Regions from separate parts of the Marmoricola sp. URHA0025 HA25 genome, predicted to be linked through region 2. Evidence: predicted binding sites of a transcription regulator. Region 2 holds the regulator's gene; each other region holds the start of a gene.
What was found. The regulator HrcA, encoded in region 2, represses chaperone genes, less so after heat shock. The targets are predictions, from matches to a motif close to TTGGCACTCGNNNNNNNCGAGTGCCAA.
Positions count from the first base shown of each region.

Region 1: ACVW00_RS04000 (FmdB family zinc ribbon protein) is a predicted target of HrcA. The motif match lies at 4,891-4,917, and genes of this name have one in related genera.
Region 3: groL (chaperonin GroEL) is a predicted target of HrcA. The motif match lies at 6,293-6,319, and genes of this name have one in related genera.

Region 1 covers NZ_JBSSCD010000001.1:824,422-834,510, forward strand. Annotated here, with positions in the region: gene efeU (iron uptake transporter permease EfeU) at 1-560, opposite strand, end outside; tRNA gene ACVW00_RS03970 (tRNA-Arg) at 805-877, opposite strand; gene ACVW00_RS03975 (LCP family protein) at 1,057-2,214, shown strand; gene ACVW00_RS03980 (NAD-dependent epimerase/dehydratase family protein) at 2,288-3,217, shown strand; gene ACVW00_RS03985 (hypothetical protein) at 3,214-3,423, shown strand; gene ACVW00_RS03990 (MscL family protein) at 3,444-3,797, opposite strand; gene ACVW00_RS03995 (SAF domain-containing protein) at 3,848-4,477, opposite strand; gene ACVW00_RS04000 (FmdB family zinc ribbon protein) at 4,542-4,850, opposite strand; gene ACVW00_RS04005 (5-formyltetrahydrofolate cyclo-ligase) at 4,960-5,538, opposite strand; gene ACVW00_RS04010 (UTP--glucose-1-phosphate uridylyltransferase) at 5,565-6,947, shown strand; gene glp (molybdotransferase-like divisome protein Glp) at 6,976-8,211, shown strand; gene moaC (cyclic pyranopterin monophosphate synthase MoaC) at 8,211-8,693, shown strand; gene ACVW00_RS04025 (MogA/MoaB family molybdenum cofactor biosynthesis protein) at 8,678-9,172, shown strand; gene ACVW00_RS04030 (GNAT family N-acetyltransferase) at 9,169-9,759, shown strand; gene sepX (divisome protein SepX/GlpR) at 9,841-10,089, shown strand, end outside.
Region 2 covers NZ_JBSSCD010000001.1:1,526,015-1,536,103, reverse strand. Annotated here, with positions in the region: gene ACVW00_RS07500 (Gmad2 immunoglobulin-like domain-containing protein) at 1-889, shown strand, start outside; gene ACVW00_RS07495 (winged helix DNA-binding domain-containing protein) at 886-1,947, shown strand; gene ACVW00_RS07490 (GAF and ANTAR domain-containing protein) at 1,949-2,713, opposite strand; gene ACVW00_RS07485 (GAF and ANTAR domain-containing protein) at 2,710-3,396, opposite strand; gene ACVW00_RS07480 (16S rRNA (uracil(1498)-N(3))-methyltransferase) at 3,902-4,642, opposite strand; gene dnaJ (molecular chaperone DnaJ) at 4,667-5,824, opposite strand; gene hrcA (heat-inducible transcriptional repressor HrcA) at 5,835-6,857, opposite strand; gene ACVW00_RS07465 (MBL fold metallo-hydrolase) at 6,955-7,815, shown strand; gene ACVW00_RS07460 (DUF1707 SHOCT-like domain-containing protein) at 7,821-8,210, opposite strand; gene ACVW00_RS07455 (PadR family transcriptional regulator) at 8,216-8,908, opposite strand; gene ACVW00_RS07450 (DUF3097 domain-containing protein) at 9,066-9,920, shown strand; gene ACVW00_RS07445 (TM2 domain-containing protein) at 10,089-10,089, opposite strand, start outside.
Region 3 covers NZ_JBSSCD010000001.1:3,266,803-3,276,891, forward strand. Annotated here, with positions in the region: gene ACVW00_RS16120 (HelD family protein) at 1-168, shown strand, start outside; gene ACVW00_RS16125 (copper homeostasis protein CutC) at 299-1,051, opposite strand; gene ACVW00_RS16130 (hypothetical protein) at 1,061-1,402, shown strand; gene ACVW00_RS16135 (GntR family transcriptional regulator) at 1,430-2,164, opposite strand; gene ACVW00_RS16140 (MFS transporter) at 2,299-3,645, shown strand; gene ACVW00_RS16145 (alpha-ketoglutarate-dependent dioxygenase AlkB) at 3,684-4,307, shown strand; gene groL (chaperonin GroEL) at 4,506-6,131, opposite strand; gene ACVW00_RS16155 (ATP-grasp domain-containing protein) at 6,345-7,217, opposite strand; gene ACVW00_RS16160 (YciI family protein) at 7,305-7,661, shown strand; gene ACVW00_RS16165 (RNA polymerase sigma factor) at 7,642-8,859, shown strand; gene ACVW00_RS16170 (LacI family DNA-binding transcriptional regulator) at 8,894-10,089, opposite strand, start outside.

The DNA of each region.
Region 1 (10,089 bases), 700 kb from region 2:
CCGGTCCAGGTGAAGAACTTCGAGAGGTTGATCTTCAGCACACCCTTGTAGAAGGCGTAGCCCATGGCGACCGCGGTCAGGATGCCCAGGAGCGCGCCGAGCAGGGGTGTGGTGGTCGAGCCCTGGTTGTCGGTCGCCGCCTGGGTGGCGGCCCAGAGGAAGAGCGCGGTCTCGAGGCCCTCGCGCCCGACGGCGAGCGCTGCGACGACCGCCAGGCTGGCCCGGCCGGCCTCGGCGGCGACGTCGATCTTCCCGCGCAGCTCGCCGGAGAGGCCGCGGGCGTGCCGCGCCATCCAGAACACCATCCAGGTGACGAAGGCGACCGCGACGATCGACAGGCTTCCGCCGATGGCCTCCTGCGCCTCGAAGGTCAGTCGCCGCGGACCCCAGGTCAGCAGCGCGCCGAAGGCGAGTGAGACCGCGACCGCCACGGCGATGCCGGTCCAGATCCGGGGGAGGAGCTGCCGGCGGTCACTCTTGACCAGGTAGGCGATCAGGATCACCACGACCAGCGAGGCCTCGAGCCCCTCACGCAGGCCGATCAGGTAGTTGGCGAGCACGATCTCTCCGTCGCGTTGGCAGGTAAGGCTTACCTAATCAGTAAACACCGGCCCTCGGAGCGACGGCAACCCGGGCCGCTTGTGCGATGAACCACAGAGACGGGCCGGGGCGCGGAGACCCCGGTGCCGCGCCCCTTGGCCATCGAGCGCTGTGCTGCTCTGCTCTGCGCACTCAAGGGTGCCCCAGGCCAGAGTCGAAGACCTTTCGCCATCGAGCGCTGTGCTGCTCTGCTCTGCGCAAGGGTGCCCCAGGCCAGAGTCGAACTGGCGACCTTTCGCTTAGGAGGCGGCTGCTCTATCCACTGAGCTACTGGGGCGGGTCCGGCGGGCCGGACGGCGTACATCTTGGCATGTGGATTTGGGACTATCGCGGCCTACCTCCACAATGGGGGGTCACGGGAGAGGGAGCGGGCACCGGGACCCGTCGAGATCAGTGGGGTCGAACTTGTCCGACGCAACACCGCGGCACCGGGGTCGTACGCCTCGGACGCGGCGCGTGCTGAAGCGGGTGGGCATCGGCGTCGGCGTCCTGGTCATGGTGCTCTCCGGCGCCGCGGTCGTCGCCTACAAGCACTTCGAGGGCAACATCGGGACCGAGGACTTCCTCCAGGGGCCGCGGCCGACCGAAGAGGTCAAGGGCCCGATCAACGTCCTCGTCATGGGGTCCGACACCCGTGAGGGCGCCAACGGCAAGGGCATCGGGGGCGACACGCCCGGCCTGTCGGACACCACGATCCTGCTGCACCTGTCGGCGAACCGGGAGTACGCGTACGGCGTGAGCCTGCCCCGTGACGCGATGGTCCAGCGACCGGCATGTCCGCGGAAGAACGGCAACGGCGTCGACCCGGGCGGCATCACGCAATTCAACGCGGCGTACTCGATCGGCGGCCCGGCCTGCACCGTCAAGACCGTCGAGAGCCTGACCGGCATCCGGATCAACCACTTCGTGGTCGTCGACTTCGTCGGCTTCCGCAGCATGGTGAACGCGATCAACGGCGTCACCGTGTGCGTGCCGACGACGGTCAACGACACTGTGGGGCACATCCAGCTGCCGGCCGGCACCTACAAGGTCAACGGCCAGCAGGCCCTCGACTACGTCCGGGTGCGTCACGACCTCGGTGCGCCGACCGGCGACATCGGCCGGATGAAGCGGCAGCAGACCTTCATCTCCGCGATGATCAAGAAGGTCGTGTCCGCCGGCACCCTGGCCAACCCCGTCCGGCTGCTGAAGTTCCTCAACGCCGCGACCAACTCGCTGACGACGGACCCGGGCTTCGCGAACCTCAAGCAGCTGGCCTCGCTCGGCAGCTCGCTGAAGGGGATCGGCCTGGACAACATCAAGTTCGTCACGGTGCCGTGGCAACCGTGGCCCGAGGACCCGAACGCGCGCGTCGAGTGGAAGCCCGAGGCGAGCCAGCTGTGGAAGCTGGTCCGTCGTGACAGGCCCTTGACCGCCGAGTTCGACACCGACGCGGTGACGCCGGGCAGCGCGAGCGCCGCCACCGCAGGGAGCAGTCCGACGTCCACGCCGACAGGCACGTCCAGTGGGTCACCCAGCGGGTCTGCCTCGGCCACCCAGTCGCCGTCCTCGACGTCCACGCAGACCGAGGAGCAGCAGAAGGCCGCGGCCCACGCAGCGGGTCTCTGCACCTGACGATGCGGGTGGTCCGGCCGCCCGCCTCCGCCGCGCGCGGCGTGCGGGGCGAGTTGTGCGTTATCGGTTCGTTATGCAAGATGGGCAGGTGCGGGTTGTCGTGTCCGGGGGGACGGGGGTCATCGGTCGTGCTGCCGTGCGCTCTCTCCTCGCCGCGGGCCACGACGTCGACGTGCTCTCCCGTTCTCCGCAGAACACCGCGCTGATCCAGGACCTCGGTGCGCGTCCGCGACCTGCCGACCTGTTCGATGCCGCCAGCCTCGAGGCCGCCTACCTGGGCGCCGATGCAGTCGTCAACCTCGCCTCCCGCGTGCCGGTCGGGTACTCCGCCGCGTGGCCGACGGCCTGGCGGCGCAACGACGCGCTGCGCACCAAGGCGGTGGCCAACGTGGTCGCCGCTGCGCGTGCGGCCGGTGTCCGCCGGCTCGTCCAGCAGAGCGTCAGCCACCTGTACGCCGACGGGGGCGATGCGTGGATCCGGGAGCAGGACCCGATCGAGATCACCCCTGCGACCGAGCCGGCCGCGGTCGGTGAGTCGCACGTCCTCGACTTCGGCTCGAGCTCACGGGCCGGCGTGGTGCTGCGCTTCGGGACCGTCGTCGGGGACGACCCGACCACCCGGTTCCTGCTGAAGGCGGCGGCCAACAAGCGTCCCGTCGGCATCGGCCGCCCCGAGAACTGGTCGCACCTCGTGCACACCGACGACCTCGGGCCGGCGGTCGTCGCCGCCCTGCACGCGCCACGTGGGGTCTACAACGTCGGCGCCGAGCCGGTGCTGCGGGGCGAGCTCGTGGCCGCCTACGCCAAGGCGGCCGGAGCCGAGAGCGGTGCCTTCATGGGTCCGGTCCTGCGCCGCCTGGCCGGTCCGCGGGTCGAGCCGCTGACGCGATCGCTGCGGGTCAGCTCCGACCACTTCTCGGCCCAGACCGGCTGGACGCCGCGGCGCCCGACCTTCGACGCCGCCTGGTTCGACGCGGCGGCCCTGCCCGCGGCCGCGCGATGAGTGACGAGCCGAGCTCACCGGACGCCACCCGGGCGCGGGCCCGCGCCGAGGCGAAGCGACGTCGCCGGCTGGCCGAGATCTTCGGCGACGTGATCCCTGAGCAGACCGGGGACGACGCCGACGAGGGCGGAGCCTCGGACCGGCGTACCGAGGAGAAGGCGCAGGAGGACTGGCTGAGGAGTCAGGTCCCCCCGCACCACGGCTGACCGCCTCAGACCGGGACCCCTCAGACGGTGCCGTTCCGGGTGGCGAGCAGGTCGCGGATCTCCTCCAGCAGCGCGATGTCGGCGGGCTTGCCCTCCTCCTCCTTGGGGAAGAACCGCTCCTTGGCCTTGGTGTAAGGCACCACGACCAGGAAGTACACGACCGCTGCAAGGAGGACGAACGCGATCACGGCGTTCAGGAAGGCGCCGAAGCTCTGTGCATCGGTGCCGAACACCTTGTGGGCGGAGTCGGGCATCAGGCCCGTCAGCCACTCGGTGAAGGTCTTGACGACCACACCGAAGGCACCGGCGACGATGAACGCGACGGCGATCTCGACGAGGTTGCCCCGTAGAAGGAAGTTCTTGAAGCCGGTCATGTGACCTCCTGGGCCGTGCCCGAGTCGGGCGCTGTGCGGACACCGGCACGCTAGCGGCTCCAGACGACGCTCAGGTAGCGCGTCGTGCCCGCGGCGGCCACCTCGTCGGCCTCCTCGCGGGGCACGGCGAAGACCACCAGCCGGCCGCCTAGCGAGCCGGCCGCAGCGCCGGCGCCGCGTTCGGGGACAGCCAGCACGGCGGCGTCGTCCGCAACCCGCTCCGGCTGCTGCCCGCCCTGGGGGTCGGATGCCACCAGGGCGACCCGCTGCCCGGGAGTGAGCAGGGCGGCGACGTCGGTGTCGGGGATCCGGACCGCGACCGCCGAACGCCCCGGGTAGCCGGCCAGGCCTTCCGTGCCGGTGAGGTGGCCGGCCGTGATCGGCTCGCCCCTGCCCAGGGGTGTCGCCAGCGTCCGGCCGATGACCGCACCGACCGACCGGACGGCCGCGACCGGCACGCTGCCGGGAGCGAAGCCGGTGCGGGCCAGATCGCCACGGCTCAGGACCGTGCCGCTGGGCAGGTCGTGGGCCGCCGTCCACACGGGCTCGGTGGCCGGCGGTGGCGTGGACGCGGACTGGAAGACGAGCCAGACCGCGAGCGCCGCGAGGGAGCCGCCGAGCACGCGTCGGTGGACCAGGATCCGGCGGCGCAGGTCGTCGAGCAGGTTCAGCGGCTTCATTCCTCCACGCTAGGCAGCGTGGGTGCCGTGCCGTCGGGACTGTCCACAGGTCCCGGGGAAGCGGTCAGTCCGCGGCGGTGGTCGCCGCGGCGACCGGCTTGCTCTCGCTCTTCTTCGTCTCGGTCTTGGTCGCCCCGGAGTCGCCGGTCGAGGTGGAGGCCGCGACCTCCGAGCCACCCTCCGACCCGCCGGTCGAGCCGCGGCTGTCGGTGCGATAGAAGCCGGAGCCCTTGAAGACGACGCCGACCGCGTTGTAGACCTTGCGCAGCCGGCCCTCGCACTCCGGGCAGACGGTCAGGGAGTCGTCGCTGAAGCTCTGGACGGCCTCGAAGAAGTGGCCGCACTCGGTGCAGGAGTACTGGTACGTCGGCACGGGCATTCCTTGGGTCAACCGGTCTGGGGCGACGAGGCGATTGGCACTCGTCCGCGTCGAGTGCCAATCATACGCGACCATCCGCGCCGGATCGAGCCGTCGCCCGTGCTCAGAACCGGATGAGCCTCTGCTCGGTCACCGCTGCCGTGACCCGCCGGTCGTGGCTCGCCGTGGGGACGACGTCGAGCAGCTCGGACTCGTTGAGCACGACGCAGGTGAAGGTGCCCACCGGGACGCGGCCGAGCACCCGGTCGTAGGACCCGCCGCCGCGGCCCAGCCGCAGGCCGGTGCGGTCGACCGCCAGGCCCGGGACGACGACCGCGTCCGCGGTCGCGATCGCGTCGGCCCCCAGAGCGGGGCCGGCCGGCTCGAGCAGCCCGCGGCCTGCCGAGAGGAGCCCCTCCGGTCCGGTGTAGGCCGCCCAGTCGAGGTCGTTGTCGGGCCGCAGCAGCGGGAGGATCACCCGCTTGCCCGCGGCGGCCAGTGCGTCGAGCAGCACGCCCGTGCCCGGCTCCCGGCCGACCGACACGTACGCCGCGACGGTCGCGGCCCGGCGTACCTCCGGGGCGGCCGTCAGCAGCTCGGCGACGGCGTGCGCGCGGGCCGCGATCTCGGCGACGGGCAGGCGCCCGCGAGCAGTCAGCAGCTGGTCGCGGAGGGCGAGCTTGGTGGCCTCGATGTTGTCCATGGCACTGACGACCCTACGATCGAGGTATGAACGAGGGCGGAAGCGGTCCGGGACTGCGACTGGCGCGCGACAAGATGGCTGCCGCGGGGGTGCACCCGCTCGCGATCGACGTGTTCGCACACCACTACCGGCAGCTCGAGCGCGGCGAGACCGGGATGATCCCCGAGTCCACCATCGAGCCGATGGACATGCCTGCCCTGGCCGACGTGCAGACCGACGAGGACGCCGACGTCCGGGCTCTGCGCGAGACCGCGATCATCAAGCTCAACGGTGGGCTCGGCACGTCGATGGGCATGGAGCGCGCCAAGTCGCTGCTCTGCGTGCGCCGGGGACTGTCGTTCCTCGACATCATCGCGCGGCAGGTGCTCCACCTGCGCAGCGCCCACGGCGCCGGGCTGCCGTTGATCTTCATGAACAGCTTCCGCACCAGCGCCGACACGCTCGCCGCCCTCTCCCGGTACTCCGACCTGGCGATCGACGGGATCCCCCTGGAGCTCATGCAGAACAAGGAGCCCAAGCTCCTCAAGACCGACCTGACGCCCGTGAGCTGGCCCAAGGACCCGACGCTCGAGTGGTGCCCCCCGGGGCACGGCGACCTCTACACCGCGATCTCCGCGACCGGGCTCGCCAGGACGCTGCTCGGCGCCGGGTACCGCTGGCTCTTCATCTCCAACGCCGACAACCTGGGGGCCGTCGCCGAGCCACGGGTGGCCGGCTGGTTCGCGCGGTCGGGAGCACCGTTCGCCATCGAGGCGGTGCGGCGGATCCCCTCGGACCGCAAGGGCGGCCACTTCGCCGTCCGGAAGACCGACAGGCGCATCGTGCTCCGCGAGACCGCGCAGACGCTGCCGGCCGACCGTGACGCGCTGGCCGACCTCGACCGGCACAGGTTCACCTCGACGAACAACATCTGGGTCGACCTCGAAGCGCTCCAGGCCGAGCTCGACCGTCGTGACGGAGTGCTCGGGCTGCCGCTGATCCGCAACGTGAAGAACATCGACCCGGCCGACGCCTCGACGCCGGAGGTGATCCAGATCGAGTCGGCGATGGGGGCGGCCATCGAGATCTTCGAGGGCGCCCAGACGATCGAGGTGACGCGGCAGCGGTTCGTGCCGGTGAAGACCACCAACGACCTGCTGGTGCTCCGCTCCGACGTCTACGACATCGGTCCGGACTTCGTGCTGGACCAGGCTGCCCGGATGGTGCCGTTCGTCGATCTCGACGGCATCTACAAGCTGGTCGGTGACTTCGATCGGCGCTTCAAGGAGGGCGCTCCTTCGTTGCGCGAGGCCGAGGCGCTGGTGGTCGACGGCGACTGGACCTTCGGCGCGGACGTCAAGGTCGTCGGGAGCGTGAAGCTCGACGGCGAGCGCGGGCGCGTCGAGTCCGGCACGGTGCTCGGCAGCTGACCGCTCCGGCGGTCATAGGGTGGGGGCCATGCCCGACAACGCCCTGATGGGAGTCGACGAGCACCTCGCGCTCGTCCTCGAGCGGATCGACGAGCTGCCCGCGTACGACCAGCCGCTGCTCGAGACGCTCGGGCTGCCGGCGATCGAGGACGTGGTCTCGCCGATCTCGTTGCCGGTCTTCGACAACTCCGCGATGGACGGCTACGCGGTGGTGTTCCGCGACGTGGCCGAGGCCGGACCCGAGCGACCCGTGCACCTGCCGGTGGTGGGGGAGATCGCCGCCGGCCAGACACAGATCTTCGCGATGTCGCCCGGCACGGCGGTCCGGATCATGACCGGTGCCCCGATCCCGACCGGCTGCACGGCCGTCGTACCGGTCGAGGACACCGACGACGGCGTCGCCAAGGTGCTGATCCGGCGCGCGCCGTCGGAGGGGCAGCACATCCGACGCGCCGGTGAGGACATCTCCGAGGGCGACGTCATCCTGCGCGCCGGCGAGCGGATCGACGCGCGCCGCGCCGGCCTGCTGGCGTCGGTCGGGATCGGCCGCGTCACCACCCGCCCGCGGCCCCGGGTCGTGGTGATGTCGACGGGGTCCGAGCTCGTCGAGCCGGGCGAGCAGCTCGGTCGCGACCACATCTTCGACGCGAACTCGTTCCTGCTCGCGGCGGCCGCCCGGCAGGCCGGAGCCATCGCCTACCGCGTCTCGGCCAGCCCCGACGACCCGGAGACCTTCGTGGAGGCGCTGAGCGACCAGCTGGTGCGGGCCGACGTCGTGGTCACCAGCGGTGGCGTCAGCAAGGGCACCCACGACGTCGTCAAGGAGGCGCTGTCCGAGCTGGGCACGGTCGCCTTCCGCGAGGTCGCGATGCAGCCGGGCAAGCCGCAGGGGTTCGGCGTGATCGGCGAGGACGACACCCCGATCTTCACGCTCCCCGGCAACCCGGTCTCGGCGTACGTCTCCTTCGAGGTGTTCGTGGTGCCGGCGCTGCGCAAGATGATGGGGCGTACGCCGCTCAACCGCACCCTGGTCCGTGCGCGCATCACCAGCGGCGTCACGTCGATCGCCGGGCGGCGGCAGTTCCTTCGCGGACAGTTCGAGCCGCGCGTCGGCGGGTCGGTGGTCACCCCGGTGGGCGGCGCGGGCTCGCACCTGATGGGCGGACTGGCCCAGGCGAACGCGCTGATCGTGCTCGCTGAGGACGTCACCTCGGTGGCCCCCGACTCCGACGTACCCGTGCTGCTGCTCGACCGGGAGTACTGATGGCGGACGACGCACGGCTCACCCATGTCGACGAGTCCGGCGCCGCCCGGATGGTCGACGTCTCGGCGAAGGAGGCCACCGAGCGGGTGGCGGTGGCAAGCGGCCGAGTCCTGGTCTCCTCCGAGGTCGTCTCCCTGCTGCGCTCATCCGGTGGGCTCCCGAAGGGTGATGCGCTCGGCGTCGCCCGGGTGGCCGGGATCATGGCGGCCAAGCGGACCCCGGACCTCGTCCCGCTGTGCCACCCGCTCGCCATCTCGGGGGTGACCGTCGATCTCGAGGTGCTCGACGACGCGGTCGCGATCACCGCGACCGTGCGGACCACGGATCGCACCGGCGTCGAGATGGAGGCCCTCACCGCAGTCTCGGTCGCGGCCCTGACCGTGGTCGACATGGTGAAGGCGGTCGACAAAGGCGCCGTGATCACCGACGTGCGCGTGGAGTCCAAGACGGGTGGGAAGAGCGGCCCGTGGCAGCGCCCGTGAGCGACCGGCTGCACGCCGCCGTGATCGTCGCGTCCAACCGTGCGGCCGGCGGGGTCTACGCGGACACGACGGGGCCCCTGATCGTCGAGGCGCTGCGTGCGGACGGCTGGACCGTGACCGAGCCGGTCGTCGTGCGCGACGGCGACCCGGTGGGCGACGCCATCAGGCTCGCGGTCGCCGATGGCGCCCGGCTCGTTCTCACCACCGGTGGCACCGGCCTCACCCCGACCGACCGCACGCCGGAGGTCACCCGGGCGCTCCTCGACCGCGAGGTCCCGGGCATCGCGGAGGCGATCCGGGCGCACGGCGTCGCCAAGGGAGTGCCGACGGCGATGCTCTCGCGCGGCCTGGCCGGAGTGGTCGGGTCGGCGCTGGTGGTGAACCTTCCCGGCTCGACCGGGGGAGTGCGCGACGGTCTCGAGGTCGTCGTACCGGTGCTTCGGCATGCCGTCGAGCAGATCGTCGGGAGCGATCATTGAGCCCCGGCTGGCCGGCCGTGCTCAGTCATGGCCCGCTGCGTCTGCGCCCGCTCTCGGTCGGTGACCGGAAGACCTGGCGCCGGGTGCGACAGCGCAACGTGTCGTGGCTGTCGCGCTGGGACGCGACGACACCACCCGGCGCGGACGCGCGACCGCGCACGTTCGGAGCGATGGTGCGCGCGATGCAGCGCGAGGCCAGGGCGGGCCGGCAGCTGCCGTTCGCGATCGAGTACGACGGGCGGTTCGTCGGCCAGCTCACCGTCAACAACATCGTCCGCGGCTCGGCGCAGTTCGCCTCGATGGGCTACTGGATCGACCAGGAGTACGCCGGCCGCGGCCTGACGACCCGCGCCGTCGCGATGGCCGTCGACCACTGCTTCTTCGTGCTCAAGCTGCACCGCATCGAGATCGCCATCCGGCCCGAGAACGCCGCGTCGTTGCGCATCGTGGAGAAGCTCGGCATCGCGGAGTACGGCCACGCGTCGCGGTACCTCCACATCGACGGCGATTGGCGCGACCACCGGCTCTTCGCGATCACCCGGGAGGAGTGCCCGCGCGGCCTTCAGGAGCGGCTCGCGCGGTCCTGATCACACCAGTCACAGGAGTGATCTCGCGACACACCGAAGCGCCTGCGGGTCGCCGGACCCGGTCCCTCCTACCCTCGTGGCGTGGACCTGTCAGGAATCATCTTCGTGGTGCTCGCCGTCGGGTGGGCCGGCTACCTCATCCCCAAGGCGCTCAAGCACCACGACGACCTGGCCGCGAGCCGTCCCGTCGACACCTTCTCCGACTCCGTCCGGGTCGTCGGCGCGTCCGTCCCGCCGGTCCGCACGCCCGCAGCCCCGGTGGTCGAGCGGTCCTCGGTGGTCCAGCCCTCTTCGCCGGTCGAGCCTGTCGAGAACCCCGCCCCCCAGGCA
Region 2 (10,089 bases):
CATGAAGCGCTGGTTCCTCCCGACCCTGGCCGTCGCCGCCGTGATGGCAGCCGTCGTGGGTGGTGCGTTCTGGCTCACCGACGACGACCAAAAGGTCGCACCGTCGACCACGCCGACCGTGGGCCCGTCCCAGACGCCCACGACGTCCTCGACGGACCCGGGCCACGCCCCCCGCGCGGTGCCGGTGTACTTCGCCGGCAGCACCGCCCACGGCGACAAGCTGTTCCGAGAGTTCCAGCGGAAGGACCTCTGCGGCGACACCGACTGCCTCCTCAAGGCTGCCGCGGTCGCCGCGGTCAACGGGAAGCCCGACGACCCGGACTACCGGACGCTGTGGCCCGCCGGAGCGACCGTCGGCAGGGTCGGCCAGGACGGCGACACGATCGTGATCGACCTCGCCAGTGGCGTCCGCGACCGACCCGCAGAGATGTCGGCCGACGACGCCGGCCTGGCGGTCCAGCAGCTCGTGTACTCGGCGCAGGCCGCGGTGGGCCGGGGCCGGCTGCCGGTGCAGCTGCTCATCGACGGCCAGCACACCGACATGGTCCTCGGCGTACCGGCAGCCGAGCCGCTCGCGGCCGACAACCCCGACGACGTGCTCGCGCCGGTGCAGGTCGACTCGCCGGCCGACGGCGCACAGGTCTCCGGCACGTTCACGGTGACCGGCCGAGCCGCCGCCTTCGAGGCGAACGTCGCGTGGGAGCTCACCCAGGACGGCGACGTCGTCAAGCACGGCTTCACCACCGCGCAGGAGTGCTGCACGCTGTCGCCGTACTCGTTCGAGGTCACCGCACCTCCCGGCACCTACACCCTGGTCGTGCACGACACCGACGAGTCCGGTGGTGGCCGGCCCGTCGACCAGGACACCAAGGAGATCACCGTCCAGTGACCCGGCTGTCGACCCGAGCCCTGACCACGACGCTGTGGCTGCGCCAGCAGCTCGTGCCCGGGCACCGCACCGTCCACGGCACCGCAGAGATGGTCGAGCACCTGATCGGCCTGCAGGCACAGGACAACCTGCCGCCCTACCTCTCCCTGGCCGCGCGGATCGGCGGCTTCGACCCGCAGAACCTGTCCGGCAGTCTCGAGCGCCGCCACCTGGTGCGCTTCCGCACCATGCGCGGCACCGTGCACGTCCTCACCCCTGAGGACGCGCTCACGTTGCGTCCGTGGGTGCAGCCGGCGCTCGACCGGGTCAGTGGGTCGAGCGCGCAGAACAAGCCGGCTGCCGGGCTCACCAACGAGGTGCTGACGTCCGGCGTGCGCAAGCTGACCGGGGGTGCAGCGGTCCCGATCGGGGAGCTCGCGCTCGGGCTCGCCGAGGAGTTCCCGGACGTGCCGGAGCCGGTCCTGCGCCACGTCGTCCCCGAGCGCGTGCCGCTGCTCCATGCACCACCGCGTGGCTTGTGGAAGCAGAGCGGCGGCGTGGTCTACGCACTCGCCGACGAGTGGCTCGGCCGGCCCTTCGCGGAGCCCGACGTGCGTGACCTGGTGCGGCGCTACCTGCGCGCCTACGGGCCGGCGACACCGGCGGACATGACGAAGTGGTCGGCGGTCAGCCGGCTCGCCCCGGTGTTCAAGGACCTGCACGCGGCCGGCGAGCTGGTCACGCACACCGACGACCAGGGCCGGACCCTGTACGACGTACCGGACGGCGTGCTCGCCGACGAGGACCTTGCGCTTCCCACCGTGATGCTCGGGACCTACGACAACCTGTTCCTGTCCCATGCCGACCGGGATCGGGTCGCACCGGACGAGATGCGCAGGAGATGGATGGGCCCCAACGGCGGCGTCGGCCCGACCCTCTTCGTCGACGGCCTGCTGGCGGGATCGTGGCGCTTCGACGGCAGTGTCTTCGAGGTCGAGCCGTATCGGCCCCTGGCTGCGACCGAGCGACGTGCCGTCGAGGGCGAGAAGGAGCGGATCGCCGAGCTGCTGGCTCGCTGACTCAGAGGGACGTTCGTCGCGGGATCACCCGCGCCGGCTCGAGCTCCCGGCGGACCAGTGCCTCCGCGACCGCACTGAGCTTCAGGTGGTTGCTGCGGGCGTAGGCGCGGATGGCCTCGAAGGCGACGCCCATGTCGAGCCCGCCGAACTCCGCGATCACGCCCTTCGCCTGCTCGACGGAGATGCGGGTGCTCAGAGCCAGCTGCAGCTGCTCGACGAGGATCGAGGCGCGGGACACCGTGCGCTGCTGGAGGATGCCGATCGTGGCGACGTCGGCGAGCGCCTGGGCGAGCCGGGCGTCGAACTCCGAGAGCGGCGGCTGGGTGGAGTTGAAGAGGTTGAGGGCGCCGATCTTCTCCTCGCGCAGCCGCATCGGCAGGGCGTAGACCGCGGAGAACCCGACCCCCTCGATGGCGTGCGAGAACGCGGGCCAGCGTCGCTGCACCTGCCCGAGATCGGTGACCGAGACCGGCTCACCGGTCTCGACCGCCTCGAGGCAGGGACCCGAGCGACTCTCGAGCTGGAAGACCTCCATCAGGTAGGACGCCTCGTTGGAGCTGGCGACCACCTCCAGGTGCCGGTCGCGGTTGACCAGGAGGATGGCAGCGGCGTCGACGCCGATGAGCGTCACGCAGTCCGCGACCAGGCGGTCGAGCAGCTCGACGACGTCGAAGTCGTCGACCAGGGTGTCGGCGAGCGCCACGAAGCTCTGGGCCACCAGGGCGGCCTGCCTGCTCGTGTCGTGGTTCTCCTGGCTCTCATTCATGGGCCATCCCCGCCTTTCCGAACCTCTGCCTCCCCGAAACGCCGCTGTCCCGAGATCACGTCAGCGGCAACGTGCGTGACTTGCCGGTCCTCGCTGAAGGCCACCGAGCGAAGCAGCATCAGCGCCTCCTCGATGGTGATTCCCGCCTGCTGCATGACCATCCCGGCTGCCTGGTGGACCGTCATCCGCAGGCCGGATCCGATGCTGTCGCCGGCACGCGGGTCGACCAGGGCCAGACCGATCAGCTCGGTGATGTCGGTCGCGTGCCGGTGCTGCTCGCTGGTGAGGCGAGTGGGCGCTCGTGAGTACAGCCCCACGGTCCCCAAGGCCTTGTCGTCGATCATGATCGGGTACGCCTGGATCGCGCGGACGCCGGCCGTGACCGCCTCGACGGCGAACAGCGGCCACCGATGCAAGGACACCCTGCTCTCCAGGTCGTCGGCGGCGGTCGGGAGCCCCGACTCGACCGCATCGACGCCGGGGCCCTGCCCGAGCGCGAACTCGAGCTCCGCCACGCGCTCGGCAACCTCGTCGGTGGCCAGGAGGAGCTCGAGGCTCGCGAATGCGTTCGCCCAGGTGACCGTCATCGCCTGGACCCCCGTCCGGAGCACGCCGATGCGGCAGAAGTCGGCGAGGCGGCGCAGACCGTCCGGATCCGAGATCGCCGCCTCATCCCCCCACATGCCGCAGCCCGTCCCCCGCACCTCCTGGACGGCCACTCCACGGTTCCGGCCGCTTCGAACTCTACGCCTGTTTGCGCCCGAACCACGTCGCAACGAGGTCTGTCGCGGATCCGAAGTCGGGTGTAGGTTCGAGGTGACGTCCCAGGCCAGCACCGGATGGGCGTCGACGGCCCGGACCCCGCCGCTCTCAGTGAGAATGCGATGGGGGACGTCGTGGCAGACCGAGGTGACGCAGTCAGACGGCCTCCGTCCGCCTGCACACGCGCTGTGCGTGATCCGTCCTTGTCGTGCGCCGCCCCGGCCACCGCCGGCCGGGAGTGGTGGACGTGGCGGCCACGGAACAGGGGGCCGTGGCCACCATCGCGGAAAGGCGCATCGGCCCGGGCAGACCGCGAGCGACATCAGCGGTCGTGACCGATGCGGAGCTGCCCGGCGGGAGCTGACTCGATCCTCGATCTCCCAGGAGTCGTTCCCGTCGGGCGCTCACCCTCTGCGCCTGCTCGTCTCAGCTCCAGCGGAGCGTGCGGGCGAGCAGCGCGGACACGGCGACGACGCCGGCCGTCGAGGTGCGTAGCACCGAGGACCCGAGGCGCACCACCTCTCCCCCGGCCGCCGCGAACGCACTGAGCTCCTCGTCGGTGAGGCCGCCCTCCGGACCGACCACCACCACCACCGTCTCGACACCCTCGAGCGGCAAGGCGGCGAGCGGCACCTGGGCGGACTCGTGGAGCACCACGGCGAGGTCCGCCTCACCGAGCAGCGCGATCACCTCGTCGGTCGAGGCCGGTGCGGTCACCTCGGGCAGCCACGACCGGCGTGCCTGCTTCGACGCCGTGCGCGCGGTGCTCCGCCACTTCGACAGCGACTTCGCAGCACGGTCCCCGCGCCAGATCGCGACCGAGCGCGCGGCTGCCCAGGGGACGATCCGGTCGACGTCGATCTCGGTCAGCATCTCCACGGCGAGCTCGCCACGGTCGCCCTTCGGGATCGCCTGGACGACGGTGACGTGGGGCACCGGTCGCTCGGCGTGCCCGATCGAGTCGACCCGGACCGACAGCGTCGACCGGCCCGCCTCGGTCACCGTGCAGGTCGCAGAAGTGCCGGCGCCGTCGCTGAGCACGAGCTGCTCACCCTCGCGGATGCGCCGCACGGTGGCGGCGTGCCGGCCCTCGTCGCCGTCGAGCACGACCAGGTCGCCCTGGACTGCGCTCGTGACCGCGTCGGTGAGGAAGACCGGCAGGCTCACGACCGGGAGCCGGTCATCGGCAGCTCATCGCTGGTTGAAGGCGTCGCGGAGGCGGCCGAACATGCCCTTGTGCGCGGGCTGCATCCGGCCGTCGGGTGACTCCTCGTTGCGCAGCGCCGCGAGCTCGCGCAGGAGCTCCTCCTGCCGCTCGTCGAGCCGGGTCGGCGTCTCGACCTCCACGGTGGCGACCACGTCGCCCCGCGCCGCCGATCGCAGGCTCGGTACGCCGCGCCCGCGGAGGACCTTCTCGGTGCCGGACTGGGTGCCCGGGGCGATCTCGAGCGTCACCGAGCGCTCCACCGTCGCGTCCTCGCTGTCGAGGTCGCCCTCCAGCAGCGGCAGCTCGATGCTGGTGCCCAGCGCGGCCGCGGTCATCGGGACACTGACCCGACAGCGCAGGTCGAGGCCGTCGCGCTCGAAGATCCGGTGCGGGGCGACGTGCACCTCGACGTACAGGTCTCCGGGGGCACCGCCTCCGGGCCCGACCTCGCCCTCGCCGCTCAGCTGAACACGTGTGCCTGTGTCGACGCCCGGCGGGATCTTCACGGTGATCGCGCGCCGCGACCGCACCCGGCCGTCGCCCGCGCACTCGCGGCAGGGGTCGGGGATGATCTCGCCGTAGCCGCGGCAGGCGGCGCACGGCCGCAAGGTGCGGATCTCGCCGAGGAACGACCGCTGGACGTGCTGGACCTCGCCACGGCCGTGGCAGGTCTCGCAGGTGATCGGGCGGGAGCCCTCGGCCGCCCCGGAGCCGCGGCAGGTGGAGCACAGCACCGCCGTGTCGACCTTCAGCTCCCGGGTCGTGCCGAACGCCGCCTCGGCGAGCTCGAGGTCGATCCGCACGAGAGCGTCCTGACCGCGGCGCTGGCGCGGGCGCGGACCACGGCCGGCTGCCTGCTGGCCACCGAAGAACGCGTCCATGATGTCGGTGAACGAGAACCCGGCGCCCTGGCCGAATCCGCCGGCGCCGAACGGGTCGCCGCCGAGGTCGTAGACGCGGCGCTTCTCCGGGTCCGACAGCACCTCGTAGGCGTGCGAGACCTCCTTGAAGCGCTCCGCTGCACCCGGCTCGGAGTTCACGTCCGGGTGGTACTGCCGGGCGAGCCGGCGATAGGCCTTCTTGATCGTGTCGGCGTCCGCATCGCGGTCGACGCCGAGGATCGCGTAGGGGTCCTGGGTCACGGGGTTCAGCTCATCCTTCGTCGAGGATTGTCGAGACATAGCGTGCTACGGCGCGCACCGCAGCCATGGTGCCGGGGTAGTCCATCCGCGTCGGGCCGACGATGCCGAGGGAAGCCAGCGCCTCCTCGGCCGCGCCGTAGCCGGTCGCGACCACCGACGTCGAGGACAGCTCGTCGATGGGTCCTTCGTGGCCGATGCGCACGGTGACCTCGGCCGGCGAGGTGGCCTCGCCGAGCAGCTTGAGCAGCACGACGTGCTCCTCGAGGGCCTCCAGCATCGGCTTCACGGAGCGCTCGAAGCTGTCGCCGAAGCGGGCCAGGTTGGCGGTGCCGCCGACGACGACGCGCTGGTCGGAGCGGTGGTCGGACATCGCCTCCACCAGCGCCGCAGCCACGATGGAGTACGTCATCCGGCTCTCGGCGGTGACCTCCTCGGGAAGCCGGCCCAGGGCCGCCGCAGCGTCGGAGATGCGGACACCGCTCGCGCCTGCGTTGACCCGGCCGCGAAGGTCCGCGATGACGTCGTCGGTGAGCTCGACCGGCACCTCGATCACCCGCTGCTCGACGCGGCCGGTCGAGAGGATGAGCACCGCGAGCAGCCGTGAGGTGCTGAGTGCGACCAGTTCGACGTGGCGCACCGTGGAGCGCGCCAGCGTGGGGTACTGCACGATGGCGACCTGCTGGGTCAGCTGCGCGAGCAGCCGCACGCTGCGCTGGACGACGTCATCGAGGTCGTGCGCACCCTCGAGGAAGGTGGCGATCGCCCTCTTCTCCGCGGCCGACATCGGCTTGAGGCTGGTCAGCCGGTCGACGAAGAACCGGTAGCCCTTGTCGGTGGGGATCCGGCCGGCGCTGGTGTGCGGCTGGGCGATCAGCCCCTCCTCCTCGAGCGCGGCCATGTCGTTGCGCACCGTGGCCGGCGAGACGCCGAGGCGGTGCCGCTCGACCAGCGTCTTGCTCCCGACCGGCTCCTGGGTGGCGACATAGTCCTCGACGATCGCCCGCAGCACGGCGAGCTTGCGATCCTCGATCATGTCGACTCCTCTCGACCTCGGCTGCTGGCACTCCTGCACGCTGAGTGCCAAGTCTACTAGGCGGCGGGTCCTGCGCCGGCCTCTCTAGGGTGGCGCCATGAGCATGTTCGCCGAGGTGGCCGACCGGGTGTGGGTGGCGCGCTACGAGTGGTTCGACGTCAACGTCGGGGTGGTCGGCGGGTCGGAAGGCCTGCTGGTGGTCGACACGAACGCCTCGGAGGCCGCCGCGGGTGCCGTCCTGGCCGACCTCCGCCGGCTCTCGAGCGCTCCGCTGCTGGCTGCCGTGAACACCCACGTGCACTTCGACCACACCTTCGGCAACGGCGTCTTCGCCGCTGAGGGAGCCGAGCTCGTGGCGCACGAGGACGCAGCCGCGGACCTTCCCGAGCACGCGGCGCGGATCCGCGCCCAGGCCGCCGCCGAGGTCGACGAGGACGCGCGGTACGCCGAGCTGGTCGCCACCACGGAGGTGGTGCCGGCGCGCACGTTCTCCTCTGCGCTGACCGTCGACCTCGGCGACCGGGTCGTCGAGCTGGTGCACCCGGGCCGCGGCCACACCCGCGGGGATCTCGTCGTACGCGTGCCGGACGCCGACCTGCTGCTGGCCGGTGACCTGGTCGAGGAGTCGACGGCGCGCGCGGCGGTGCCGGGCTTCGGAAGTGACTGCTACCCGATGGACTGGCCGTCGACCCTCGACCTGGTGCTGAACCTGGTCGGCCCCGGCACCGTGGTGGTGCCGGGGCACGGAGCGCCCGTCGGCCGCGACTACGTCCAGGAGCAGCGAGCGGCGCTCGGCGTGGTCGCCGAGACGATCAGGGACCTGGCCGGGCGGGGTGTCCCGCTCGACCAGGCCCTCGATGCGGCGGAGTGGCCCTACCCGCGTGAGGCACTGGCCGACGCGGTACGCCGGGGCTACGAGCACCTCCCCCGGGCGCAGAAGCGGTTGCCGCTGATCTGAGCGCGTCACCAGTGGTAGCGGCGCCGCCGTCTCAGGAAGACGAACCCGCACGCGAAGAACGCCAGCAGCACGAACGGGATGTGGGTGAGCACGGTGAGGGCGATCAGCAGGAGCAGCACCGGCACGAACGGCACCGGCAACAAGCCGCGCCGACCCCACGGGCCCCGACGACCCCGGTTGGCGGGCCACTCGCGCTCGGTCGGCACCGACCCGAGGTCCGCGAAGATCGGGGCCAGGTCGGCGTAGGTCCTCGCCGTCCAGACCGCGTCGCTGCGCTCGTCGAACTCCTCCTTGTCGAGGCGTCCGGCGGCGTAGTGCTCACTGAGCCGTGCGATCGCCCGGTCACGGTCGGCGTCGCTCAGCCTGAGGTCGGGCCGCTGGTCGGGTCGGTACATCGTGCTCACTCCTGCTCGTCGGCTTCGGGGTCTGCGTCGTCTGCGTCGGGGCCCTCGGCGAGCAGCCCGTAGAGGCGTCGCCGCGTGTCCGCGAGGATCTGGACCGCCTTGTCGCGCTGGTCCGGTGTGCCGGTCGAGGCGACCTGGATGATCGCACCGACCGTCTGCCCGATGACCTGGCGGAGGTCGCCCGAGCCGTCCTGGGCCTCGTCGTCGTCGAAGGTGCGCCACATCTCCGCGATGTCCTCGGCGTGGGCAGCGACCCGCTCGCGACCGGCGTCGGTGAGCTGCAGGGTCTTGCGACCCGTCGCAGCGTCCTCGACCAGGCCCTCGTCCTGGAGCTGCGCGATCGTCGGGTAGACCGAGCCGGGGCTCGGCTTCCACGCGCCGTTGCTGCGCTCGGCGATCTGCTGGATCACCTGGTAGCCGTTGATCGGCTCCGCAGCGTTGGCCAGGACGTCGAGGATCGCGGTGCGGACGTCGCCCCGGCGGACCCGGGAGCGACCGCGCCCGCCGCGGCCGCCGCTGTGGCCGGCCCACTGCGGACCGAACATCTGGGCCACCCACGGCGGCGGGCCGCCCATCGGGCCGCCCCATCCGGGGCCGAAGCCGTGCCGGCCGTGTCCGCGGCCTCGGCCGCGCTGTCGTCGGACCGCTTCGAACTCCGCGGCCCAGGGGGATTCTGAGGTGGGATACATGGTGCTTCTCCTTGTTCTGGGGATCGAGGCGGCGCTTCCGATAGCGCGCCGAACTTCTCGATACGTTGACGATATATCGTGATGTTCCAGAAGTCAAGGCACAGACACGCGCCTCCTCCTCCGCGGCCCGGCAGCGCCGGGTTCGTAGCGTTGGCCGGTGACCACCGATCGCTACGGCTCCGACGTCCTGTCCGGCGACTGTCGGGCTCCCCGCAAGGGGCGCGCCGCCGAGACCGCTGCCGAGCTGGGACTGGTGGTCGAGGCGGTCGTGGACTCGGCGCAGCCCGACTTCTGCGGCGAGATCGTCAAGGTCGAGCGCGACCTGGACACCGTCACGCTGGAGGACAGAAGGAACCGCCGCCGCACCTTCCCGCTCGGCCCCGGCTTCCTGCTGGAGGGCCGGCCGGTGATCCTGGTGCCACCCGCCCGCAGCGGCCCGGCGACACCGACGCGCACGGCATCGGGGTCGCTCGCGGTCCAGGGCACCAGGGCGCGGGTCGCCCGGGCCAGCCGGATCTTCGTCGAAGGACGCCACGACGCCGAGCTGGTCGAGAAGGTCTGGGGTGCCGACCTGCGCGTCGAGGGCGTGGTCGTGGAGTACCTGGACGGCGTGGACGACCTCGCCGAGCACCTCCGCGACTTCCGGCCCGGGCCCGAGCGGCGCGTCGGCGTACTCGTCGACCACCTGGTGGCCGGCTCCAAGGAGAGCCGGATCGCCCAGTCCGTCTCGCGGTCGCCGGTCGGCAAGCACGTGCTGATCGTCGGGCACCCGTTCGTCGACATCTGGGCCGCGGTTAAGCCGCAGCGCCTCGGCAAGGACGCGTGGCCGACGATCCCGCGGACGATCGAGTGGAAGAAGGGCGTCTGCCAGAGCTTCGGGTGGCCGCACCGCGACCAGGCCGACATCGCCCGCGCCTGGCAGCACATCCTGTCGAAGGTCAGCTCGTACGCCGACCTGGAGCCGGCACTCCTGGGTCGCGTCGAGGAGCTGATCGACTTCGTGACGGGCTGAACCAACTCGCCGAGGCGGCTCACATGAAAGCCTCCAGAACGTCGAGGCGGCTCACATGAAAGAGATCTTGTTTCATCTGCGCCGCCTCGGCGCTATCCGGGCTTTCATCTGCGCCGCCTCGACGTGATCCGGGCTTTCACCTGCGCCGCCTCGACGTGATCTGGGCTTT
Region 3 (10,089 bases), 1.7 Mb from region 2:
GCCAAGGGCCTCGAGTTCGACCACGTCGTCCTGCTCGAGCCGGCCGCCATCGTCGCCGGCGAGCCCGACGAGCTCACCGGCCTGCGCCGCCTCTACGTGTGCCTGACCCGGGCGGTCACGTCGCTGGTCGTCCTCCACGGGCAGCCGCTGCCGGAGGCCCTGGACTGACGGCCACGCGACGCCGCGTACGACGCGCCGGCCGGCGCCCGTCGCACCCGGACATGCGAATGTCGCTGCCGGGGCCCATGTGGTGCGCACCGGCCACTCAGGCGACATTCGCATGCCGCTGTACGCCGGCTCAGTCGACCGGCACGCCCAGCGCCCGGTTGTGCGCGTCGTCGAGCAGCATCCGCCAGGCGCGCACGTAGTCGGCGGCGACGTAGGCCTTGGTCCACGAGCCGTCCGGCCGAGCCTCCTCGCCGAGGCCGAACTGCCGGACGCCGGCACGGATCAGCCACGGCACCTGGTCGGAGCTCACACCGCCCTCCGCGAGGAGGAGGCCGGCGACCCTGGGATCCGTGGCACACCGCCGCAGCAGCTCGTCGCCACCCGAGGCGAACCCACGCGTGGAGCCGGCGGACGCCACCGCGTCCAGCCCGGGCAGGTCACGGACCTCACGCCAGGCCCGGCCGGCATCGAGCGTCGCGTCGAAGCCCCGGTGGAAGGTCCACGGCGTACCACCCAGCTCGTGCGCGAGGGCGGAGCAGGTCGCCCGGTCGATCTCCAGCTCGCGGTCGAGGAAGCCGAAGGACATGCCCGCAGCTCCGAGCGTGAGGTAGTCGTGCGCCAGTCCCACGAGCCGCGAGAACTCCGCGCCGGTCGTGCCCAGCCCGTCGTCGAGGCGCAGCAGCACCCGGACCGGCAGATCGGTCTCGCGCAGCACCGCGGACACCGCGGCAGGCTCCGGCGAGCGGCCGCCGAGCTCGGGCGACGCGAGAACCAGGAGCCGGTCTGCCTCACCCGCCGTCGCCGCCTCGGCGTCGCGCGGGTGCAGGACGACGACCTCGAGGAGAGGTCCGCTCTCCGGGGTCGCTGTGGGGTCGGGGGACACAATGTCATCGTGGCATTCGACGACCCCGTGATGACGGCGCGCGCGCTGGTGTTGCACGACCTCGAGTCCACCGGCGTCGCGGACGCGGACACCGTCTCCCTCCTCGAGGAGTCGGTCGCGCAGCGCGCCTGGTGGCTCGAGCAGTGGCCGGAGGGACGCGACTTCGTCGTCGGCCTGGTCGCCCAGGACGTGCAGGACGCACTCCTGGAGACGTCCGGGCGCTGGCCGTTGTGCAAGACCTGCGAGCACACCGCCCACGCCCTGTACGTCGACCCGGACCTCGGTGGGCCCGACCCGACCTGGGTGTGCGAGGAGGCGGGCGTCGTGGTCGCACCGATCGGCGGGCTCTGAGGCGGCCGACGTTCGCGGAGGCGCTGGCTAGCGCAGGTGCTCGGGGCGCAGCACCGGCACCCACAGGGTGTAGCGGTCCGCACGGTAGATGCTGCGGGTGACCTCGACCGCGACCTCGCGGCAGAACGAGCGGCGTGAGATGTGCAGGACCGGCGCGCCCGGCTCGAGCTCGAGCGCCTGTGCCTCGTCCTCGGTGGCGACCGCCGCCACCACGGAGTCCTCGCCCCACGTCGGCATCAGGTCCTGGTCGGCGAACCAGTAGTAGAGGCTGGAGGGCAGCGCGTCGTCGAGGAACCGCGGGAAGGTGTCCAGGGACAGGTAGACGTGCTGGATCGCGATCGGCTGCGCGTCGGCGAGCCGGAGCCGCTCCCAGTGGACGATGGGCGAGCCGACCTCGGTCTCGAGAGCCCGCGCCAGCCCGGGTCCGGCCGCCTCGCGGCGCGCCAGCATCGTGCGGGACTCGGGCACCTTGCCGCGTCGCTCCATCTCCTCGGAGAACGACGACAGCCGCATCTGCATGTCGATCAGCGGCTTGGTGACGAAGGTGCCGCGGCCGGGGATCCGCTCGAGCAGTCCCTGGGCGACCAGACCGTCGAGGGCGTGCCGCACGGTCATCCGGGCCACGCCGAACTGCTCGACGAGGTCGCGCTCGGACGGCGCGGGGCTGCCCGGCTCCGCGTCCACGATCAGGGAGCGCACGTACTCGCGGACGAGCAGGTGCTTGCGTCCGCGCTGCGTTCCGTTGATGGCGTGCTCAGCCAACTGGTGCTCCCTCGGTCCGCCGCAACGATATCGGTGCAGATCGGTGTCCGATGCCGTTTTGGGTGCATCCGTCCGGCGCCGGTACGCCGGATAATGCGGTGCGGCCTGTCGGTCCCCGGTGCCAGACTCGAGCGATGTCCTCTCCCGGCCAGCGACCGTCGATCGCGTCGTTCTGGCACGACCTGCCCCGCGAGGGCCGGCTGATGCTCTCGGTGGTGGCGTTCGAGTTCGTCGGCACGGGTCTGGTCCTCCCCTTCTGGGTCGTCTACCTGCACGAGATCCGCGGATTCTCCCTCGACGTCGTGGGGCTCCTCATCGCCGGGATGTCCGCCGCAGGCGTCGTCACCTCGATGCCCGGCGGCACCCTCATCGACCGGATCGGGCCGCGACGCACGATGATCGGCGTGCTCGTCGCAGCGGTCGTCGGCGAGGTCGTGATGGCCTTCGCCAGCAACCTCCCGCTCGCGATTCTCGGAGTCGCCATTGTCGGCGGCGGCTTCGGCGTCGGCTGGCCGGTCGTGCAGGCACTGGTCTCCTCGGTGGTGCCGTCGGAGATCCGCGCGCGGTACTTCGGGATGAACTTCACGCTGCTCAACCTGGGCATCGGCATCGGGGGCATCGTCGGCGGGCTCATCGTCGACGTCGACCGGCCGGCCACCTTCCAGGCGATGTACCTCGGCAACGCGGCCAGCTACCTTCCGGGCCTCTTCTTGATGATCGTCCCGCTGCGACACATCGGCGGCCCGGTGAGCACGCCGGCCGGCCACGCCGACGACCCCAGGGTCAGCTACCTCTCGGTGCTCCGGGCCCCGGCGATGGGCACGCTGTGCGCGCTCATGTTCGTGTCGGCGTTCGTCGGCTACGCCCAGCTCAACAGCGGCATGCCGGCGTACGCGCGAGCGATCGGCGACGTCTCCACGCGCGGGCTCGGGCTGGCCTTCGCCGCCAACACGCTCGTGATCGTGCTGCTCCAGCTCCTCGTCCTCCAGCGCATCGAGGGCCGGCGACGCACCCGCGTGATCGTGGTGATGGCCTTCGTCTGGGCCGCGTCCTGGGCACTCCTGGGAGCCAGCGGGCTCAGCCCCGGCACCTGGTCGGCGACGTTCTTCGTCGCCGCGTGCGCCTCGGTGTTCGCGCTCGGCGAGACGCTGCTCCAGCCCACCATGCCCGCGATCGTCAACGACCTGGCTCCCGACCACCTTCGCGGTCGCTATAACGCACTGACCTCGGGGTGCTTCCAGGGCGCCTCGATCCTCGGCCCGATCGTCGCCGGCTTCATGGTCGGCCACGGCCTGCATCTGGAGTACCTCGTCGTGCTGGTCGCCGGCTGCGGACTCGTCGCCTGGCTCTCGGTCGCGCGCCTCGAGCCGCAGCTGGGCCCACGCGCCAACGGGCTGCTCCCCCCGGCGCCCGGCACCGTCGCACCCGGCGACGTCAGCGCGCCGGCGGCGCAGCCGGTCGTGGCGCCCGCCGAGCGATAGATCTCGAACATCTGTTCGATCCTTGCTATCGTGGGGTGATGGCGCTCGCCTTCCAGCCCTCCCTCTTCGACACGGAGGAGATCTCCGTGGGATCGCCCAGCGGGCTCCGGCGCACCCCGCTGTCCCGCGGGGCCTGGGTGGACACCCTGCCGGGCTGGTTCACCGGTGCCGACGAGCTGTTCGGCCGGCTGGTGGGCGAGATCCCGTGGCGCGCCGAGCGGCGCGAGATGTACGACCGCGTCGTCGACGTACCCCGCCTCGTGTGCTTCTACGGCATCGGCGAGGAGCTGCCGCACCCTTCGCTCACGGAGGCCCGCGACCTGCTGACCCGGCACTACCAGCCCGAGCTCGGCGAGCCGTTCGTGACCGCCGGCTGCTGCTACTACCGCGACGGCAACGACTCGGTCGCCTGGCACGGCGACCGCCTGGGCCGTTCGCGCACCGAGGACACCATGGTCGCGATCGTCTCGCTCGGCTCGCCACGCAAGCTGCTGCTGCGCCCGAAGGGAGGCAGCGTCGAGCACACGCACTGGCTGGGCCACGGCGACCTGCTGGTCATGGGCGGCTCCTGCCAGCGCACCTGGGAGCACGCCGTCCCGAAGACGACCAGGCCCGTCGGGCCACGGATCAGCGTGCAGTTCCGCACGCGGAACGTCTTCTGAGGGCGCACGCTGCTCGGCTCACGCACTGCACAAGCAGCAGGGCCCCGGTCGTGAGACCGGGGCCCTGCTGTTGGTGTACTTGACGGACGGGACTGTCGGTTTCGAGACGGGCTCAACTCTCCCTCGCAAGCTCGGGAGCGAGGAGCCCTCCTCGACCTGATCCGTTCAACGCGCCTTCGCAAGCTCAGGCGCTACGGATCAGAAGTCCATGCCGCCCATGCCGCCGTCGCCGCCGGGCATGGCCGGAGCCTTCTCCGGCTTGTCCGCGACGACCGCCTCGGTGGTGAGGAACAGGGCGGCGATCGATGCGGCGTTCTGGAGCGCCGAGCGGGTGACCTTGGCCGGGTCGATGATGCCGGCCTTGACCATGTCGACGTACTCACCGGTCGCGGCGTTCAGCCCCTGGCCCGCGGGCAGGTTGCGCACCTTCTCCGCGACGACCCCGCCCTCGAGACCCGCGTTGATCGCGATCTGCTTGAGCGGCGCCTCGGCAGCAAGCCGGACGATGTTCGCGCCGGTGGCCTCGTCGCCGAGCAGCTCGAGCTTCTCGAACGCCTTCACCGTGGCCTGCAGCAGCGCGACGCCGCCACCGGCGACGATGCCCTCCTCGACGGCCGCCTTCGCGTTGCGAACGGCGTCCTCGATGCGGTGCTTGCGCTCCTTCAGCTCGACCTCGGTGGCCGCGCCGACCTTGATCACCGCGACACCGCCGGCCAGCTTGGCCAGGCGCTCCTGCAGCTTCTCGCGGTCGTAGTCGGAGTCGCTCTTCTCGATCTCGGCACGGATCTGGCTGACGCGGCCCTTGATCTGGTCCTCGTCGCCGGCACCCTCGACGATGGTGGTCTCGTCCTTGGTGATGACGACCTTGCGGGCCTGGCCGAGCAGCTCGATGCCGGTCGACTCCAGCTTGAGACCGACGTCCTCGGAGATCACCTGGCCACCGGTCAGGATCGCGATGTCCTGCATCATGGCCTTGCGACGGTCACCGAAGCCGGGCGCCTTGACCGCGACCGACTTGAAGGTGCCGCGGATCTTGTTGACCACCAGGGTCGACAGCGCCTCGCCGTCGACGTCCTCGGCGATGATCAGCAGCGGCTTGCCGGACTGCATGACCTTCTCCAGCAGCGGCAGCAGGTCCTTGACCGTGGAGACCTTCTGGTTCGCGATCAGGACGTAGGGGTCGTCGAGGACGGCCTCCATGCGCTCCGGGTCGGTCATGAAGTACTGCGAGATGAAGCCCTTGTCGAACCGCATCCCCTCGGTCAGCTCGAGGTCGAGGCCGAAGGTGTTCGACTCCTCGACCGTGATGACGCCTTCCTTGCCGACCTTGTCCATCGCCTCGGCGATGGCCTCACCGACGGTGGTGTCGGCGGCGGAGATCGACGCGGTCGCGGCGATCTGCTCCTTGGTCTCGACGTCCTTGCTCATCTCCAGGAGCGCGTCGGTGACGGCCTTGACGGCCGTCTCGATGCCGCGCTTGAGCGCCATCGGGTTCGCACCGGCGGCCACGTTGCGCAGGCCCTCGCGCACCATCGCCTGGGCGAGCACGGTCGCGGTCGTCGTACCGTCGCCGGCGACGTCGTCGGTCTTCTTCGCGACCTCCTTGACCAGCTCGGCGCCGATCTTCTCGTAGGGCTCCTCGAGCTCGATCTCCTTGGCGATGCTCACACCATCGTTGGTGATGGTGGGTGCTCCCCACTTCTTCTCGAGGACGACGTTGCGGCCCTTGGGGCCGAGGGTGACCTTGACGGCGTCTGCGAGCGTGTTCATGCCACGCTCCAGACCGCGCCGGGCCTCCTCATTGAAAGCAATCAGCTTCGACATAACTCGTGCGGTTCCTCACGCAGATGAGTCGGACGGCCGATTCGTCGCCCGCGACGGACGGCCCGGGCTGACCCCCCGGACCCTTCCCGGCGGCGCCTTCGGACCTCGACTTACTCGGCCCTGGTTTTGTCACTCTCACAGGGAGAGTGCCAACCCCAGTTTTAGCACTCGACCCAAGGGAGTGCAAACGTCAGGAGCGCTTTTCGACACCGGTCAGCGGCCGTCGAGGCGGCGCCGGACCATCGCGGCGAACGCGGCACCGTTGCCGGGCAGCTCGTCGAGGTAGAGACCGGGCTCGATCACCTCGAGCTCGCTGAGCGCGAGGGTCCCGTCAGCGAGGCGCAGGTGGTCTACCCGGGCGTAGTCGAGCTGGTGGCCCAGCAGCACTTCCGCTGCCTCGACCGTACGACGGGCGAGAGCGGCCGCCTCACCCGTGACCGGGGCGGCGACGGTCGTCCCGCCGTACATCTCGTGGACCCGGATCTCCCCGGTCGCCGGCCTCTTCTGCGCAGCGGAGACCACCTCGCCGCCGAGGACGAACACCGATCCCTCGCCCTCGGTGCGGACCGACTCGACCAGGGGCTGCACCACCCAGGGCCCCGGGCCGAGCATCGACTCGTCGAGGCCGGCCGGTCCGCCACCGGCACCGTCGCTCGGTCGCATGGAGACGGGCACGACGCCGCGCCCGCCGGCACCGACGCGCGGCTTGACCACGGCACTCTCGAACTCGGCGATGGCCGCGGGCAGCGACTCCTCGCCGTCGACGACGAGCGTCGGCACCACGGCCAGCCCGAGGCCGGCGAGCTCGGCGAGGTAGGCCGTGTCGACGTTCCAGGCGAAGGTGTCGGCGCCGTTCAGCACCTGTGGCACCGCGCGCGTCCAGCGGAGGAAGTCCTCGACGCGAGCGTCGTAGTCCCAGGTCGCGCGGACCGCGACCACTGCGGACGCCCAGTCGACCTCGGTGTCGTCCCACATGACCCAGCGCGCCGTGACGCCGCGGGCGGACAGGGCGTCGTCGAGGTGCGGGTGGCCGGGCTCGCCGTCGCGGAACGCCGCGCAGGTGGCCAGGAGGAGGTCTGGACTCACCCGAACCAGCCTTGCAGGGCTGTCGAATTCTTTGCCGCTCGCCCGTCATCGGGGTGACACACTCAACTCTGAGCGAGAGGAACCACCATGACCAGCTACGCCGTCCTCCTCCCCGGTGACGAGAGCACCTGGGCGACCGCGAGCGCGGAGCAGCGCGCCGCGATGTACGACAAGCACAACCGTTTCGCCGAGCTGCTCGCCGAGCGCGGGCACAAGGTGACCGGGGGCGCGGAGCTCACTCCCAGCGCCGGTGCGCGGACCGTGTCCGGATCGCTCGACAGCATCACGGTGACCGAGGGGCCGTACGCCGAGACGACCGAGCAGCTGACCGGCTTCTACACCGTGGAGACCGACGACCTCGAGGACCTGCTCAACGTCGTCGGCATCCTCGCCGAGAGCGGGGGGCGCGTCGAAGTGCGGGCGTGTGTCGACCACTCCGGCTGACGCGGCGCTCGAAGACTCCTGGCGCGACGAGTGGGGCCGGCTCCTGGCCCTGCTCGTCGCGCAGTACCGCCGCCTGGACCTCGCGGAGGACGGGCTCGCCGACGCGTTCGAGGCCGCTGCCCGAACCTGGCCAGGTGACGGCGTACCGGCCAACCCGCCCGCCTGGCTGCTCACCGCCGCCCGGCGGCGGATCGTCGACCGGCTGCGGTCCGACCAGGTGCTCGCCCGGCGGATGCCCGTGCTGGCCGTCGAGGCCGAGCTGCAGGAGCAGGCGCAGCGCGTGATGGCCGACATCGGCGAACAGGTCCGTGACGAGCGGCTCCGGCTCGTGCTCCTCTGCGCCCACCCCGCGCTTGCGCCGGAGTCGGCGGCTGCGCTCACCCTGCGCCTGGTCATCGGCCTGTCGACCGCGGACATCGCCCGGCTGTTCCTGGTGCCGACACCGACGATGGCCGCCCGGCTCACCCGGGCTCGCCGGCGCCTGGCCGGTGAGGCCTTCTCGGTCCCCGAGCCGACGGAGCTCGGCCGGCGCCTGGGCGTGGCCGCCGACGTGGCCTACCTGGCGTTCACCGCCGGCTACGCACCCGCGTCCGGCGATGCCGCGACCAGGCCGCACCTCGCTGCCGAGGCGATCCGCCTCGTGCGCGTCCTCCGTGAGGTCGCGCCGGGCCGCCCTGAGCTGGACGCCCTGCTCGCCCTCGAGCTCCTCCAGCACTCGCGGCGCGCGACCCGGGTTCATGACGGTGAGGTGGTCGTCCTGGCCGACCAGGACCGCACCCGCTGGGACGCCGTCGCCATCGGCGAGGCTCTCGACCTGCTCACACCGCTGGTGAACGCGCCACCGTCCCGATGGCTCCTGGAGGCGCTGATCGCCTCGGCCCACGCCGTCGCCCCGAGTGCGGACAGGACCGACTGGTCGCGCATCGCCGGCCTGTACGCCGAGCTCGAGGCCCTCACCGGGTCCGGCGTCGTACGGCTCAACCGGGCGGTCGCCGTCGCGGAGGCGGACGGCCCGCTCGCCGGCCTGGCGCTGCTCGACGGTCTCGAGCTGCCGGGGCACCGGCTGCCCGGCACTCGCGCGGAGCTGCTCCGCCGTGCCGGTCGCGAGGCCGAGGCACAGGGCGAGTTCGCCGCTGCCATCGCACGGTGCGACAACGAGCTCGAGCGCCGGCACCTGCTACGGCGTGCCTCCGGCTGAGTCCCGGCCGCAGACCACGCGACGAGAGCGTGGCTCAGTCTCGCGGCCGGGTGCTTTCCCGCTCGACGAGGTTCGTGTGGAGGAGGCGGGTCTGTGGCTGAGCAGTCGGGCGCTCGAGCTGGGCGAGCAGCAGCTCGACCATCGCGCGGCCCATCTCCTCGGGCGGCTGGCGCACCGTGGTCAGCGGCGGGTGCGTGGTCAGGGCGAGGGGCGAGTCGTCGAAGCCGATCACGGCGACGTCCTCGGGAACGCGCCGACCGGCATCGTGGAGGACCTGCAGGGCGGCTGCCGCCATCGGGTCGTTCGCGCAGAAGACCGCGTCCACGTCGGGCCTGCGTCGCAGCAGCTCGGCCATGGATCGCCTGCCGCTGGCCTGGCTGAAGTCGCCGCACGCCACCAGGTCGTCGGTCAGCTCGCGCCCGGCGGCGTCGAGGGCATTCCTGAAGCCCAGGAACCGGTCGCGGCCCGCAGCCATGTCGAGGGGACCTGTGATCGTCGCGATCACGCGGCAGCCGAGCTCGACGAAGAGCTGCGCGGCGAGCCCGGCTCCGCGCTCGTTGTCGACGTCGACCCACGCGGCGCCGACCGTCTCCGCGCCACGTCCGCCGACGACCATCGGTAGCGAGCGGGACCGGATCACCTCGGGCAACAGGTCGTCGTCGTGCAGCGACAGGAGCAGGACGCCGTCGACGTGGTGCGGGCTCAGGTAGCGCTCGAGCTGGGCGCTCCGGGCGCCGGCCTGGGAGAGCAGCAGCACCAGCTGCTTGTCGGCCGCGGAGACCGCCTTGCTGATCCCGCGCACGACACCGGCGAAGAACGGCTCGCCGAAGATGCGGTCCTCGGACTCGGCGATCACCAGCGCGACCGCGTCGGTACGCCGGGTCTTCAGCGTGCGCGCCGCCGCATTGGGGATGTAGTTCAGCTCGGCGACCGCGGCCTCGACGGCGCGTCGGCTCCGTTCGGACACGTGCGCCGACCCGTTGATCACGCGCGAGGCGGTTCCCCGTCCCACGCCCGCCAGGGCCGCGACCTGCTCGAGCGTCGGCCCTGGCGTCGGCCCTGGGGTCGGCCCTGGGGTCGGTCCTGGGGTCGGTCCTGGGGTCGGTCCGGGCGCCGGCTTGCGTGTCATCGAAGCCCTCCCCACCGCGCCGGAGTCGAGGGCCGGAGGCAGATGTCGTGCGATCAGGCGGACGGCGGACCGAATCCCGTGTCGGGCCGCCGTCCGGGCCG